4 regions of the Desulfobacca acetoxidans DSM 11109 genome follow, and region 3 is predicted to be linked to each of the others. Evidence: riboswitches for the same ligand, from Rfam matches in the RefSeq annotation. Region 3 holds a riboswitch; each other region holds the start of a gene.
What was found. A riboswitch is a leader RNA that binds a small molecule or an ion and turns the genes downstream of it on or off. The one in region 3 is predicted to bind cobalamin.
Positions count from the first base shown of each region.

Region 1: linked by a shared signal. The riboswitch ahead of DESAC_RS13435 (zinc-dependent dehydrogenase) and the one ahead of DESAC_RS03815 (hypothetical protein) in region 3 are both predicted to bind cobalamin.
Region 2: linked by a shared signal. The riboswitch ahead of cbpA (modified peptide precursor CbpA) and the one ahead of DESAC_RS03815 (hypothetical protein) in region 3 are both predicted to bind cobalamin.
Region 4: linked by a shared signal. The riboswitch ahead of DESAC_RS11110 (DUF2162 domain-containing protein) and the one ahead of DESAC_RS03815 (hypothetical protein) in region 3 are both predicted to bind cobalamin.

Region 1 covers NC_015388.1:2,977,184-2,981,105, reverse strand. Annotated here, with positions in the region: gene trpD (anthranilate phosphoribosyltransferase) at 1-417, opposite strand, end outside; gene DESAC_RS13435 (zinc-dependent dehydrogenase) at 432-1,484, opposite strand; cobalamin riboswitch at 1,763-1,948, opposite strand; gene DESAC_RS13430 (nicotinate phosphoribosyltransferase) at 2,060-3,457, shown strand; gene DESAC_RS13425 (DedA family protein) at 3,531-3,922, shown strand, end outside.
Region 2 covers NC_015388.1:1,407,033-1,410,954, reverse strand. Annotated here, with positions in the region: gene DESAC_RS06075 (GGDEF domain-containing protein) at 171-935, opposite strand; cobalamin riboswitch at 1,325-1,531, shown strand; gene cbpA (modified peptide precursor CbpA) at 1,609-1,737, shown strand; gene cbpB (peptide-modifying radical SAM enzyme CbpB) at 1,753-3,156, shown strand; gene DESAC_RS06060 (universal stress protein) at 3,406-3,922, opposite strand, start outside.
Region 3 covers NC_015388.1:900,702-903,163, forward strand. Annotated here, with positions in the region: cobalamin riboswitch at 281-457, shown strand; cyclic di-GMP riboswitch class I at 633-708, shown strand; gene DESAC_RS03815 (hypothetical protein) at 786-1,958, shown strand.
Region 4 covers NC_015388.1:2,481,094-2,485,015, forward strand. Annotated here, with positions in the region: gene DESAC_RS11095 (cobaltochelatase subunit CobN) at 1-1,184, opposite strand, end outside; gene DESAC_RS11100 (DUF2149 domain-containing protein) at 1,171-1,509, opposite strand; gene DESAC_RS11105 (MotA/TolQ/ExbB proton channel family protein) at 1,478-2,083, opposite strand; gene DESAC_RS11110 (DUF2162 domain-containing protein) at 2,080-2,847, opposite strand; cobalamin riboswitch at 3,010-3,198, opposite strand; gene DESAC_RS11115 (TonB-dependent receptor plug domain-containing protein) at 3,490-3,922, opposite strand, start outside.

The sequences.
Region 1 (3,922 bases), 1.2 Mb from region 3:
AAAGATATCGGAGGCGCCGCTGACACCGGTGGCGGCCCGGGCCCCCTTTTTGGCCACATAGGCTCCGGCCGCCGCCGCCAGGATGGCGGCGCCGCTGGAGGCATTGAGGGTCTTGAGATAATCCGAGCCGGTGCCAACGATATCGGCGCAGGGACCTGGGAGGGGAGGATCGATGGTTTCCACGTCATAATCCATCTGGGCCTCCCAGGCACCGGCAATTTCGTCCAGGGTAGGAGATTTTGCCATGTGCGCCGCCAGAAAAGCTCCCTGTTGCAGGTCTGGCTGCTCGGCCAGGAGAATCTGGCGGTAAAGCTCTTTGGTCTCTTCCCGGCTCAGGTGTTGGCCCTGGGCCAGCTCGGTAATGGCCCGGCCAAAGCGGCGTAGCTCTAATTCATCATAATTCTTGGGATTATTCATAAAATAACTCCGAGTCAGGTACATTCGATGACCACTTTTAGCCCCCGGCGGCTCTGCACGAGCTCGAACCCCTCCTCCACCCGGTTTAGAGGAAGGCGGTGGGTAATCAGACGATCAACGCGGATGCGTCCCTTGGCCATGAGTTCCAGGGCCAGGGCGTTCTGCCGGGAGGTGCAGCCGTAGGCGCCTACCAGAGAAGCTTCCAGATAATGCAACCGGTTGAGGTTTACCGGATGAGTTTCTACCTCCTTGGGCAGACCCGAGTAAAGACACAGACGGCCTCGTTTCGCCAGTACCGCCAAACCCCAGTCAAAAGCCTCCAAAGAGCCACAGGCTGGAATCACCACCTCCACTCCCTTGCCGGCCGTGGTCTCCAAAATGGCGGTTACCGGATCTTCCTGGAAAATGTCCAACAATAGATCGGCCCCGGCTTGGACTGCATCCTGCAAGCGTCCGGGATCATTTTCTACCAGGATTATCCGGGAAGCTCCCCGCAACCGCGCCACCTGGACCTGCAGCCAGCCCTGGGGACCGGCCCCCCAAATGGCAACCTGGTCCCCCATGCCAACCCTGGCCAGTTCCTGGGCGTTCAGGCAGCAGGCCAAGGGCTCGGCCAGGGCGGCAAGGTCAAAGGCTAGAGCGTCAGGCAGGTGCGATACCGCCCCCTGGTGCACACCGGCGGCGGGAACGGCGACGAACTCGGCCAAACCGCCGTCGTGGTGAAAACCGATAATCTGCATAGCCTGGCACATGTTCGGAGCGCCCTGTAGACACCAGCGGCAGCGGCCACAGGGCAATCCCGGAGCCACCTGCACCCGGTCACCCACCTGAAAGTCAGATAAATCATCGGAAACGGCGGCAATTTCTCCGGCGAGCTCATGCCCCAGGATGCGAGGCAACAGCAGGTCACGATGTCCCCGCTGCCACATCTTGACGTCGGTGGCGCAGAGCGAGCAGGCGCGCACTTGTATGAGGAGACCGCCGCTCGGGCAGAGAGGGCGAGAGACCTCGGTGATCGCTAAATCTTTGGGTCCCCGGAGGACCGCTGCTAACATCTGATCAGCCATTTTTCCACCTGTAGCGTTTGCCAAATCTTTTCCTATTTTATTGTCTTGACTTAGCGGTTACCCGCCCATCATGAGTAATGACTTCCCGGTAGCACCGGCTTTCCAGCCTGTGCTGCGAACAATTGCTAACTACGGCGGTACGGCGCTACGGCACTGCAGTACCGGCAGGCCCATCGGTAGGGGCGAATCTTGTATTCGCCTTATGCAACTTAGACCGGTTGGGCACCATAAAAAAAGCCCCTGGCGCGTCTGGCCAGGGGCGGTTGTTGCCATAAACCTGCCCTGAGGATCGACCTGCTCGTCTTCTGGCTTCCGGATCAACCTCCCCCGGCCCTTCCCGCCTGAGTGGGCTCAGACAGTGGTTCTGCCGGTTTTGTCCCCGGTTACAGCGGCGGGACCGCCCCGGATTCACACCGGGTTCCGTAGTTGGCGGCAGCCAACCCGCAGATCAACTCTACTGTTATGATACCTTATTATCACGACATCTGTCCTCCGTCAAGTCTGGTTTAATAAGGCTGAACAATAAAATTTATTGACGCAGAGAGGTCATTCCATTACATTTATAGTTCAAAAAAATGCTATCCAATAACCCGCATATAAACCACCCCCACTTAGGGGAGCAATACGCCCTTCTCACCGATCTCTATGAGCTGACCATGGCAGCCAGCTATCTGGAGGAGGAAATGCATGAGGAGGCGACTTTTAGCCTCTTCATCCGCAAGTATCCCCCGGATCGGGGCTATTTTGTGGCCGCCGGGTTGGAGGAGGCGCTTAATTATCTGGCAACCCTGCGCTTTGGCGAAGACGATCTGGCCTATCTGGATTCAACCCGCCTGTTTAAAATCGCCTTTCTGGATTACTTAAAAACGGTGCGATTTACCGGGGAGGTCTGGGCCCTGCCGGAAGGGAGCATCTTTTTCAAGGATGAACCGATCCTGGAGGTAACCGGGCCTATTATCGAAGCGCAGTTAGTCGAGTCCTTTCTCATCAACGCCATCAATCTGCAAACTATGATCGCCACCAAGGCGGCCCGCTCTACGGTAGCGGCCGGGGGGCGGCGGCTGGTGGATTTTTCCCTGCGCCGCACGCAAGGAACGGATGCGGGGCTCAAAGTTGCCCGGGCCAGCTACCTGGGCGGCTTTGTCGGGACGAGCAATGTCCTGGCCGGCAAGCTCTACGGTCTGCCTATCTTCGGTACCATGGCTCACTCCTATGTGACCAGTTTCAAAAGCGAGATTGAGTCTTTTCGGGCTTTTGCGCGGGCCTTTCCCCACAACACGGTGCTGCTGATCGACACCTACGACACCATCGCCGGGGCCAAGAAGGCCATTCAGGTAGGCCTGGAAATGGCGGCCCGGGGCGAGAGACTGCGCGGGGTACGGTTGGACAGCGGCGATATGGCGGCTTTGAGCATTGAGGTCCGCCGCCTGCTGAACGAGGCCGGCCTCGACTACGTTACCATCTTTGCCAGCGGCGGCTTCGATGAATTCAAGATCACCCGTACCCTGGAAGCTGGCGGGGTTATCGACGCCTACGGTGTCGGTACCAAGATGGGGGTTGCCGCAGACGCCCCTTATTTTGATATTGCCTACAAGCTGGTGAAATATGGCGATAAACCGGTGATGAAACTGTCTACCGGCAAAGTCACCTACGTTGATAAAAAACAGCTCTTCCGTTTTTATGAGCACCAAGGGCAGATGGCAGAGGACGTCATCGGACTGCGGGAAGAATCTTTTTCCCAAGCCAAGCCGCTGTTGCAGCCGGTGATGACCCAGGGACGGCCGCTGGCACCCCTGCCGCCGCTGAGCGCCTCTCGGGAATTATTTTTACGTGAATTTGAGCAGTTGCCGACACAGTACAAAATCCTTCAAGATCCACCTAACTATCCGGTGCGGATCAGCGCCGGACTACAACATTTACAGGAGCGGGTGGAGGATAACATCCGTCGGCAGGAATTAGGGGTGAGGGAATAGGGAAGAGGAGATATCTGAAGTTGGTTTGGATTCCTTCATATTCCTAGTTGAAACTTGAAACTCGAAACTTCATATGGGTCTAACCGAAACATTACTACACTATATCACGGAGCTCATCTCTTTTTTGGGTTATACCGGCGTCTTTGTCCTGATGGCCCTCGAGAGCATGATCGCTCCGGTTCCCAGCGAAATGGTCATGCCATTCGCCGGATTTTTGATTTACACCGGCGAATTTACCCTGTTAGGGGTGATGGCGGCAAGCACTCTGGGATCTATCATAGGTTCGCTGGCGTCGTATTGGATGGGACGCAAAGGCGAGATTGTGGTTCTGCGTTTTGGCCGTTATCTCATGCTGAATCCGCACCACCTGGAATGGACCGAGGCATTTTTCCGCCGCTACGGCAGCCGGACCATTTTCATCTCCCGTTTCATTCCCATCGTCCGCCACCTGATCTCTATCCCGGC
Region 2 (3,922 bases), 510 kb from region 3:
GGAGTTCAATTCCATGGACGTAAAGGCCCGGCAGGTTTTAACCTTGTCGGGCCTCACTTTTTTACCGTCACGGCTACAAAACCTCGGACGAGGTGCGGCAGGGACAACTTCAAGTGCTGCCCCTGGCCGCCTGATTTAACCAAAAACTTTATCCAAACAATTGTTGACCTTTACACAGTCTGCTGATAATGCTCAGTTCGGTTGCGACCGCCTGTTTTGGCGCGGTAGAGGGCATCGTCGGCATACCGGATAATGCGATCATAGTGATCAATATCCTGCAATTGGCCTGCCCCCAGGCTGGCTACCCCGATACTGACTGTTGCCCGAATCACCTCTCCTTTTTCACCTACAATCTGATGCTGCGCCACCAGTTTTCGGATTCTTTCGGCGATAGCTATTGCCCCCGCCGCCTCGGTTTCCGGCAGCAAAACAATCAGTTCATCGCCTCCGTAACGGGCGGCCAGATCACTCAGACGACAGTTATCGTGTAATATTTGGGCAATATCGATGAGCAACTGATCACCCAGGAGATGCCCATACGTGTCATTGATGGCCTTGAAATGGTCGATGTCCAACATAATACAGCTCAGAGAACGGCGGTAGCGTTTGGCCCGCTCCACCTCCTGACCGAATTGCTCAAAAAAGAAACGGCGATTGTGCAACCTGGTAAGATCATCCACGGAGGCCATTTTCACTAATTTCTCTTGGGCTGCGGCAACCTTGCGGGTAAGTCTGGCAATAAAATAATATAATCCTCCCAATACCAGGAGAATCACCGCTAGACTCACTAATATCCAGACATAATCTCTCTGGTTGGGGTCGCTGAACAGGATCGCGGCGGCATCAAATCCGATCATGGTGTCCTGAGGTTCCACCTGCCACGATTGCCGGTCAAAGTACGAAATCTGACGCCGTGTTTCATAATTAATGTTCATCCGCAAACTGCGTTGCTGCCCCTTGCAGCACAAAGAGAAAAACGAAAATCATATTTGTCGGAGCGGGATTAGCCTGCCCCTACAAGGGATAACTCCAAAAATAAAGGACTTTCCGGGTGGAGACTATCAAAGAGTTATTTGAACATTTGAATATCTTACAAATAACGCGGGCAGCCTCTTTTCTGATACGGTTTAAGTTGCGCGAACCTCAAGCAGCCCAAATAAGCCCCTTAACAAGGCGCATGAAAGTCCTTCGAACGATTATTTTTTATCATGCGATCAGCAGAGATACAATCCTTTCCACAATTATAGAAAACGATGGGCGCGATAGGCCAAAGGCAAACCGGTTGTAGAAATATTTATCGCACACCGAAGCCGGTTTATCATTGACAAAGGCGGGAGGATTAAGTATGAATTAGATGTTGGTCAGCATCCCGGAACACGGTGTAAATCCGTGGCGGTCCCGCCGCTGTAATCGGGGACGAGGAGGGCGAAGGGAATATCCCGGCCACTGCCGCAGGCCACTGCGGTGGGAAGGTTGCGCCTTCAACGGTTAATCCGAAAGCCAGAAGACCTGCTGTTCCAGACACAATTTAGTGAACTGCTTATGGTAAAGGGAGTTCCGTATCATACGGGATTCCCTTTTTTATTTTAATCCTAAGGAGGATGGAAGATGCAACAAAAGGTCATTACCCCAGATTCTTCCAAAAAACTTGCCCCCATCGGTTACCGCTATAGCTGCAAATCCGATGGCACCAACACTGGCCTATCCCACTACATTCTGTTGGACAACAAGAAGTAAGATAAGGATGCACTCTTGAAACCTGCAACATCGCTTGCCGGGGTCTCTGCCAATGTGGGGCAGGGCCCCCGCTTTTCCCTGATGGATATCGGTCATCCCGATTACGCCGTCCTCATCGAAGGGGATACCGGTTTCTGGACCCTGGTTCCCCGGGCCGAGGCTGGAGAATACTTATTAGGCAACTTCATACCCCAGATATTCATGGAACACCAGGAACACTTTCAGCGGGAGATGCAAACCCTGCGCTTTGAGCTGATCCCCTCGGCGGTCTATTTTAACCCTACAGAACGATGCAACCTAAATTGCTCCTACTGTTATATCCCCAGCGACATCCGGCTCGGCGGGATGGATATGCCGCCGTTGCGGCTCCTCCAAGCATTAGAGATGTTGTCGGATTACTTCGGCCGTACCCTGCCGGAGGGTGTCATGCCGCAGATTATATTTCATGGCAGCGAACCGATGATGGTCAGGGATGCGGTTTTTGCCGGGATTGAACGATACGGCAACCGCTTTCGCTTCGGCATCCAGACCAATGGCACTATGCTGGACGATGCAGCATTAGCTTTTATCCAGGCGCACCAGGTCAGCCTGGGCCTCTCCCTGGACGCTCCGGTAGCGGATATTGCTGATCAAACGCGGAAAAACTGGCAGGGCCGCGGGGTATACGGTGTAGTAGCTCCTCTCTTGGACCGGTTAGCAGATTACCCAAACTACAGTGTCATCTGCACCGTCACCCAAACCAATGTAGACCGTTTGACAGACATGGTAGAATTTCTTCATGGCGCCGGTGTCAGGGTGGCCATGCTCAATCCGGTACGTTGCACTCAACCCGGAGGCCGTGATCTCAAACCGGATGACCAAGTCTTTGCCCGACACTTCAGTGCCGCCCTAGAGCGGAGCCATGATCTGTTTCAGGCCACCGGCCGCAAACTGGTCATCGCCAATTTTGCCAATATCCTCATAGGCATCGTAGCACCGTTGGCCCGCCGCCTGATGTGCGACATCTCTCCCTGCGGCGGCGGACGCTGTTTCTTTGCCCTGTCAGCCAGAGGTGACCTCTTCCCCTGCAGCGAGTTCATCGGCATCCCGGAATTTAGGGGGGGCAATCTCTTCAACACTCCGGTGGAGGACATCCTCAGAACCCGCCCCTTCCAGGACATGACCAGCCGCAAGGTGGAGGATTTCGAACCCTGCCGAAGCTGCGCCATTCGCCATTTCTGCGGTGCTCCCTGCCCTGCGGAGATTTATATGTGCTCTCAAACCCTGCATGCTCCGGCTCCATACTGCGAATTTTATGTGGAGCAGGCCAAGTTCGCTTTCCGGGTCATTGCCGCTGGTCAAGTAGACAACTATGTTTGGGATGGCTGGAAGGAGGGTACCGAACAGAGTTTTGCTCTCCCCACCATATCATCTATCTGACCTATTCGATCCCAATCTCCGGGTTTCCAATTGGAGAACAACTTATACCAATCCCCAATTAAAAAAGCAGGGCGAACCTTGTGTTCGCCCACATCTTTAGCAGAACACAGGATTCGCCCCTATAGCAATAGGTTCTAAGGAACACAACGAAGCATGAAAACAGAACCGTGGCGGCTGCTCACAATAATGCCTTTTCGGCCCACTGCCCACCGCTCACCGCCCACTGTTTTCATATAACGACAATGAGGTTTAGGTCTTGACGATGAGCAGCGGACAGGGCGCCTGGGTCATCACCTGCTCGGTAACGCTTCCCATGAAGAGGCGCTTGAGGCCCGTCCGGCCGTGGGAACCCATGATTATAAGATTAACCTGCTCTTCCCGGCCAAGGTCCACAATGGCTTTTGGGGCCTTGCTTACCCGCAGGAATTCGCGGGTGGCGATGCCCATGGCCTCGGCCTCGGTCTTGACTTCGGAAAGGTAGCCTTTGACGCCCCGCATTAGATTATCTTTGAGGTTGACGTCGCCATACAGTTGAAATGGCAGGTCCAGGGCTGAGAGGATCAGCAATTCGCTGTTATATGACTTCGCCAGGTCCAGGGCGCGATCTACGATCTTGACGCTGGCTTCCGAACCATCCACGGCCAGCAAGATCTTTTTCCAGTTCAGGCTCGCATGTTCCGGAATAACCAGCACATCCTTTGTGCTGTAGCCGATAACCTTGGCCGTGGGGCCACTCATAAAGAATCGTATAATTCCCTGGTCTTCG
Region 3 (2,462 bases):
TGAGATTTCTAATATGGCGACAGTAGAAAAGAGCAAAATTATCTCAACATTGAGCAATATTGCCCAAGTCTCTAACTGAGATTTTTAATATGATTGCAATTGTGAATTGATGGCCGAAAGTTGTTTTTCCAGCATTTTCGGCCAGTCAAGGGGGCGCCCGGGATTGTGGGATGGCAATGGAGGTTGTCTCGGGGCGCCGAATTTTCCGGAAAGGAGGTGAAGCTACAGAGTGATCCCCGGTGGGTCGCCGAGCGGACCCCGGGAAGGGTGTGAATCAAGGAACGATAACACCATGACTGGCCAAGGGAACTGGGTGTGAATCCCAGGCGGGCGCGCCGCTGTGAACGGGGACGAAGGCCGCAGGTGAGCCACTGTGGGGTAGTGCAGCTCCCATGGGAAGGCGCGGTTGGTAGGTCGATCCGTGAGCCAGAAGACCTGGCAGTTTCATAGGGATATGGTCCAATGCAGACCTCGCGGAACGGGTCCGAGGGCCTTATAGAGATGGTAGATGCCAGAATGAGGCAAGGCCCCGATTCCCGCGGAATCGGGTTTTTTTCGGTCAACTCTCAGCCGGAGTAAAGCAGCATGGCATGATGTAAGCAAAGGCACCGCCTGATCCAAAAATGGTTACGTCGTGAACAAGCCACACCCCGGGCGACCGGGGGCCGGAAAGCCGCGGGTCTCAGCAGAGACGGCCGGGTTGCCACCAGGCAGCCCGGTTTTTTTGTTTATCCATTGCATAAACGAATTGCCTGAAATAATGGTACATGAAGGGAGATAAACACATGCGTATTGATCGAAGGACAATAACGAACCAGATGCTTGGTTGTTTCATGGCCTTGGCATTGATGCTGCTCCTTCCCGCGGCTTCCGAATCGATGACATTTTCGGGCCTTGGCATGTCGGAGGGTTATAAAGGTAGCGTAGCTTACGACATTTCTGCGGATGGCTCCATTATAGTCGGTCTTCAGTCTACCCCTACTTACGCTGCCGAGGCGTTTCGTTGGACGGCTTCGAGCGGCTTTGCGAAGGTGGGCGATCTGCCGGGAGGGGAAACTTATAGCATCGCCTTCGGCGTTTCTGGGAATGGCTCGGTCGTGGCTGGTTGGAGCCGGTCTGGCTTAGGCGAAGAGGCGTTTATTTGGACCGCGTCAGGCGGCATAAAAGGTCTGGGCGACCTAGCGGGGGGGTATACCAGAAGCTACGCCGATAGCGTCTCTGCGGACGGTTCCACTGTGGTGGGTTACTCCACGTCCACTAGCGGTGATGAGGCTTTTGTTTGGAAAGCATCAACCGGCATGGTGGGGTTAGGAGATCTGCCGGGATCTGATTTTAACAGCAAGGGCACTGGAGTTTCCGCGGATGGTTCGGTCGTGGTCGGTTGGAGCCACTCCAGCAATGGTCAAGAAGCATTTATTTGGAAAGCATCAACCGGCATGGTGGGGTTAGGAGATCTGCCGGGAGGATCTTTTAAGAGCGTAGCGGAAGATATTTCTGATAACGGCTTGGCCGTGGTCGGAAATTCCTTATCCTCCAACGGAAGAGAAGCGTTTCTCTGGACCGAATCAGGCGGCATGATAGGCCTGGGCGACCTGGCGGGAGGAAGTTTTTCGAGCGAAGCCTTGTCGGTTTCTGCGGACGGGTCCACCGTGGTTGGCAGAAGCACATCTGGAAACGGCACTGAGGCGTTTGTATGGACGGAACAACTTGGAATGGTCAGCATTGAAGAATTGTTGATCGCGGCCGGCGTCGACACGACCGGATGGGGGTTAACAGAAGCCCTTGGCGTCTCTGCGGATGGCCTCACGATTGCCGGAAAAGGGTCCAATCCTGCTGGGAAGACGGAAGCCTGGGTGATTACGTTGGATGCTGCGCCAGTTCCCCTCCCCGGCGCGGTGCTGCTCCTGGGCGCCGGTCTTTGTCGCCTGGCTGCGGCGCGGCGGCGCCGGAGTCACTGATTGTGGCCGTGATCAGGGGGAAAGACGGATTATCCTGTCATTAACCGAACAGGTCTTTGTTGGCGCGGCGGAAGTCTATCGATGCCCACAATATCTGATTCACCCCTCACCCTGACCTCAATGTTGTTAAATTACAAAGGTAGGGGTAAAGGAAAATATTACAATCCCCCCTGCCCCCCCCTTGAGAAAAGGGGGGAAAGGGGGAACCTCCCACAGGCGCTGGGAAGGTGAGCTTTTTAAGTCCCCCTTTGGTGGCGAGGCAGGAAGACATTATCACCGGACATTGAGAAAGAGGACAGATAAAGAGCAAAATTATCTCAACATTGAGCAATATTGCCCAAGTCTCTAACTGAGATTTTTAATATGATTGCAATTGTGAATTGATGGCTGAAAGTTGTTTTTCCAGCGTTTTCGGCCAGTCAAGGGGGCGCCCGGGATCGTGGGATGGCAATGGAGGTTGTCTCGGGGCGCCGAATTTTCCAGAAAGGAGGTGAAGCCACAGAG
Region 4 (3,922 bases), 1.6 Mb from region 3:
CTCTTATCTTTATTGGGTTTATCCTGAAGATTGACCCAAGCCTTGACTCTAGCGGTAAGCCGCGCAATACGTTCCGGTATTGGGTTTTCCTCCAGATACTCAAACCCGGTGCTCTTATCTATCCGCTTCTCTTTGGAAGCGATCACCGTCGGTTGAATAATCCCGGCCATCTCCGGGTTGGCTATCTGGAAGGCGCGCTCAAAGATATCCAGGCCGACGGCGGACTGCTCCCACTCCTGTCGACTGCGGCCATAGAGGGAAATAGCATCGATCAAGGGGATATTAAGCCTGGTCAACAGCGGAATCATAATTTGCGGGTTGATGCCGATCTTCATCCCCTGGGCTATCACCAGCCGCACCCGGCTTTTTAAGGGGCTGCCGCCTGGGGCAAAGAACTTCGCCATCACCTCTTCCAGCGGTCGGCCATAGATCGGCAGGACATTAAAACCGGCCTCCTCCAGGCTGCGGATGACGGCATGCAGGGGCTTGGCCTGACCTCCATCAATCGAATTTTTATAAAAAACCACCCCGATCCAGGGACGGCCATCCCGGTAGGCATAGGCCTTTTTATAGGCCTCAAAATCGGCAAAGACCTTGCGGGTTCTGTATTCATAGATACCACTTTCGGGATTTTGCACCACCTCATCCCGGAAAGAGACCTCAAAACCAAGTTCCTGTTTAAGGCTGTAGAGAATAAGATTCTTAATATTTTCCAGGCCACCTTGGGAAAAATAGGCCACCATCTTCTTATCGGCCCTGATCCCCATCTTTTTCTGGTCATCGTCATAGGTGCCGCCGCCGACGTAATAGACCTTGATTCCCTTTTTTATAGCTGCTTCCAGTTCTGGTTTCACCGCCTCGATGAGGTTGTGTCCCATGATCCAGACTAAGATCAGACGGGATTCTTTCAAGGGCAGCAGATTCTTCTCCCGGATACCTGAGGTGGGATAGACATGGAATTCCACCTTTTGCCTTAAGTTCGGATAATCCTGATAGACCGCCTTTACCGCTTCAGTGGCGACCTTGGAAGAGATGTCGCCCAACAGCAGGCTGACCTTCACCTTGGCGGCAACGGCTGATCCCGGAAAAATGAAGAGCCAAAACAGGAGGCAACTTAGAGCCAGGATGAACCGCCGCCATGACTTCAATGTTCCATCGGCTGCAGCCGCCTTATTCCGGGACATACACCACCCTGCCGTCTTTAAGCTGATAGGCCGTTCCCAGACGGACGCCTTCGCCGCTAAGTTTCTTGTCTGTCACCTTTCTAACCTTGATTTCCTTACCACTTTTGGTAATAATCTCCATCTGGCCATCGGCGTTCTTCTTGGTGATGGTCACCTCGGATTTGGGGTTTACCAGGTCCAGCATGTTATAAGCCATAAACAGGGCGATCATCATGCTGACGATAAAGGCGACGCTGGCGTCAAACAGGTTGGCCACTCCGGAGATGGGGTCTTCCAGGGGTTCGTCGTATCTATCAAACCGCCGCGGTCTTCTTAATAAACTCATCTTCCTCTCCCGCCCGGATATCCGACCTCTGGGCCTTGGCCTGCCGGAGCCGCAATTCCGTCAGATATTCCATCTCCCGCATGTCGGCCCGCACCCACTTTTCTTTTATCAGCGACATGAGATAGGCCGCCACCCCGCAGGCCAGACCGACAACGGTGGCAGTAAAGGCCGTGACCATGCTTCCCGCCATTTTTGGCATGTCTCCCTGGGCCAGGGCCGCCAGGGAAATGCCCATGGGAATCAAGGTCCCCATTAAACCCACGGCCGGGCCCACCCGAATAGCAAACCTGACCTTATCTAGACCCTTAATTAGCTCAAGTTCGAACTCCTGGAGGTGCTTTTCCAACTCAAGATCGAGGTTGGCTGATAGAGTCAAAACCTCGGAGTCCAACATGGTTCGATAGCGCCGTAACCCGACCGATCTTCCCTGCCGCCGGTCAATATATTCCCGCAGAAAACCGCCGGCAGATATCACGATCCAAAAAGTAAGCAGAATAAGTCCAACTACTACCGGATAAAACAGAGCTGAGGCAATAACGTAGAGAAACGTCTCAAGACCCGCTAGAATATTCATTCACCAACCTCGCGTCGTTTATTCATCAGGAAGCCGACCAACAAGGCGGCCAGGAGTAGGAAAAAAACGCCGATATGTTCAACCAGGACCAAGTTGCCTCCCTCCGTGGCAAACGATTGATAGATGCTTTTGGCCGCCTCAATATGGGCCGGAAGAAAAAGAGAACTCAGAAAATACAGGCCTATGGCCAACATGCTTAAACCGAGGCCGATCCTCTGATTTAACCGGGTTGATCTCAGGGTGAAAAGTTTGAGGCCCAGATAAATCAGCAGCGACAAGATGATAAACGTTGCACCCAATCCCAGCCCCACCACCCATGCAGGCAACTTGATCACCTGTAAGGCCGCCCAGGTGGAAAAGGTTATGGCCGTCAGGCAGACGGGACAGGGAAGAAGAAGGAATAAGGTTGGTGGCCGGGCCGACCGGGTGGCAGTCGGGTGGGCTGGTTGACGGCAGCCGGCGTGCACCCCACACCCGGAATCTGATCCTGCCCAGCTGTGGATGAGATATAAGCCCCAGACCATCATGCCTAAGGCCATGGCAATATGGACATATGGTCCTTTTCGCACCAGCGGCGTCAGGATCTTGATCAAACTTTCGCAAAACCCTGCAGCTAACAGAAAGGTTCCCAGATACAATAAGAGCGTCAAAACCAGACCCCGCCAACCCACCTGCCCCAGTCCCAGTCCGAAGCCGACCTTTACCACAAAGACGCTCAGACTGAATAACATGCCGCCGATCCACAAGATCAGGTTTAGATCCATCGTCTATCCCTCTGTCCTGAGAGATTCAATTTCTCAGGCCAAAAAAAAACCTTGAGCCCAAAATGGACCCAAGGATTGCACCCAGCTTGCTTTGTCCTTAGGCTAAGCCGTGTCGGTTTTCCATCCCGAGCGGCCGCGTTATCCCCAATCACACGTTGGGCAATACATATTGATTTACAGGCAGGTCTTCTGATTCCCGGATCATCCTTATTCCTGCACCTTCCCACCCGGCTTCAGCACGGGCAGTGGTATCTCGCAGGTATCGTCCCCGGTTACAGCGGCGGGACCATGCCGGACTTGCACCGGCTTCCCTTTTAAGCCCCGAAGGGCGCCTGTAATATGACCCTATTAAGTCAGAAAAAAGTTTCTGGTTGGTTACGGAACCTTGTTGTAAAAACCTTCCGGCGGGTCTGAAACCCGCTCCTCCGTATTGGCCTGCCGGTGCTGCAGTGCTGTAGGGCAGGAAAGCGAAAGGCATCCCGCCTTCTAAAATTCACCGGCACCAATTTTCATGCTTCGCCGGTAACCCGTTGGTAATGAGCATTACCTTGGCTAACTTTAAAATTCCCCTCCGAATCTGTCAAGGAGAAAATAGGTATCGGCCTGTGACTCCAACAGTAGATAACCACCGGGTAGCGGTCATTAAAATCTCAGCGTTATCTGACTCCAGATGGTCCGGCCCGGCGAGGGGTAGTAATAAAAGTATTCCCGATCGAGCATGTTATCCACCGACAGGGAGAGGTCCATATACTTCACCGGGGTAAAGATTATCTTGGAATTCAGAGTGAAATAGGGATCGTAGGAACCGTAGACATTGTTGTATTGATCGCTGTTGTCGTCCCTGCTTATCAATTTGCTGACATAGTGTCCCGAGAGAAATCCCTTGACTTTCCAATAGGTAGCCGTAATCCCAAAGTTGAATTGCTGTCGGGGAGTGTAGGTGATCTTTTTACCCACTGATTCCGGATTAAAAGGATTCTCGTTGATCCGGGCATCTAATAGGGTGGTATTGCCGAAAACCTCCAGCCAGGACCAGAGCTTCTGGGTAATCTCCAGCTCAACCCCTCTAATGGTC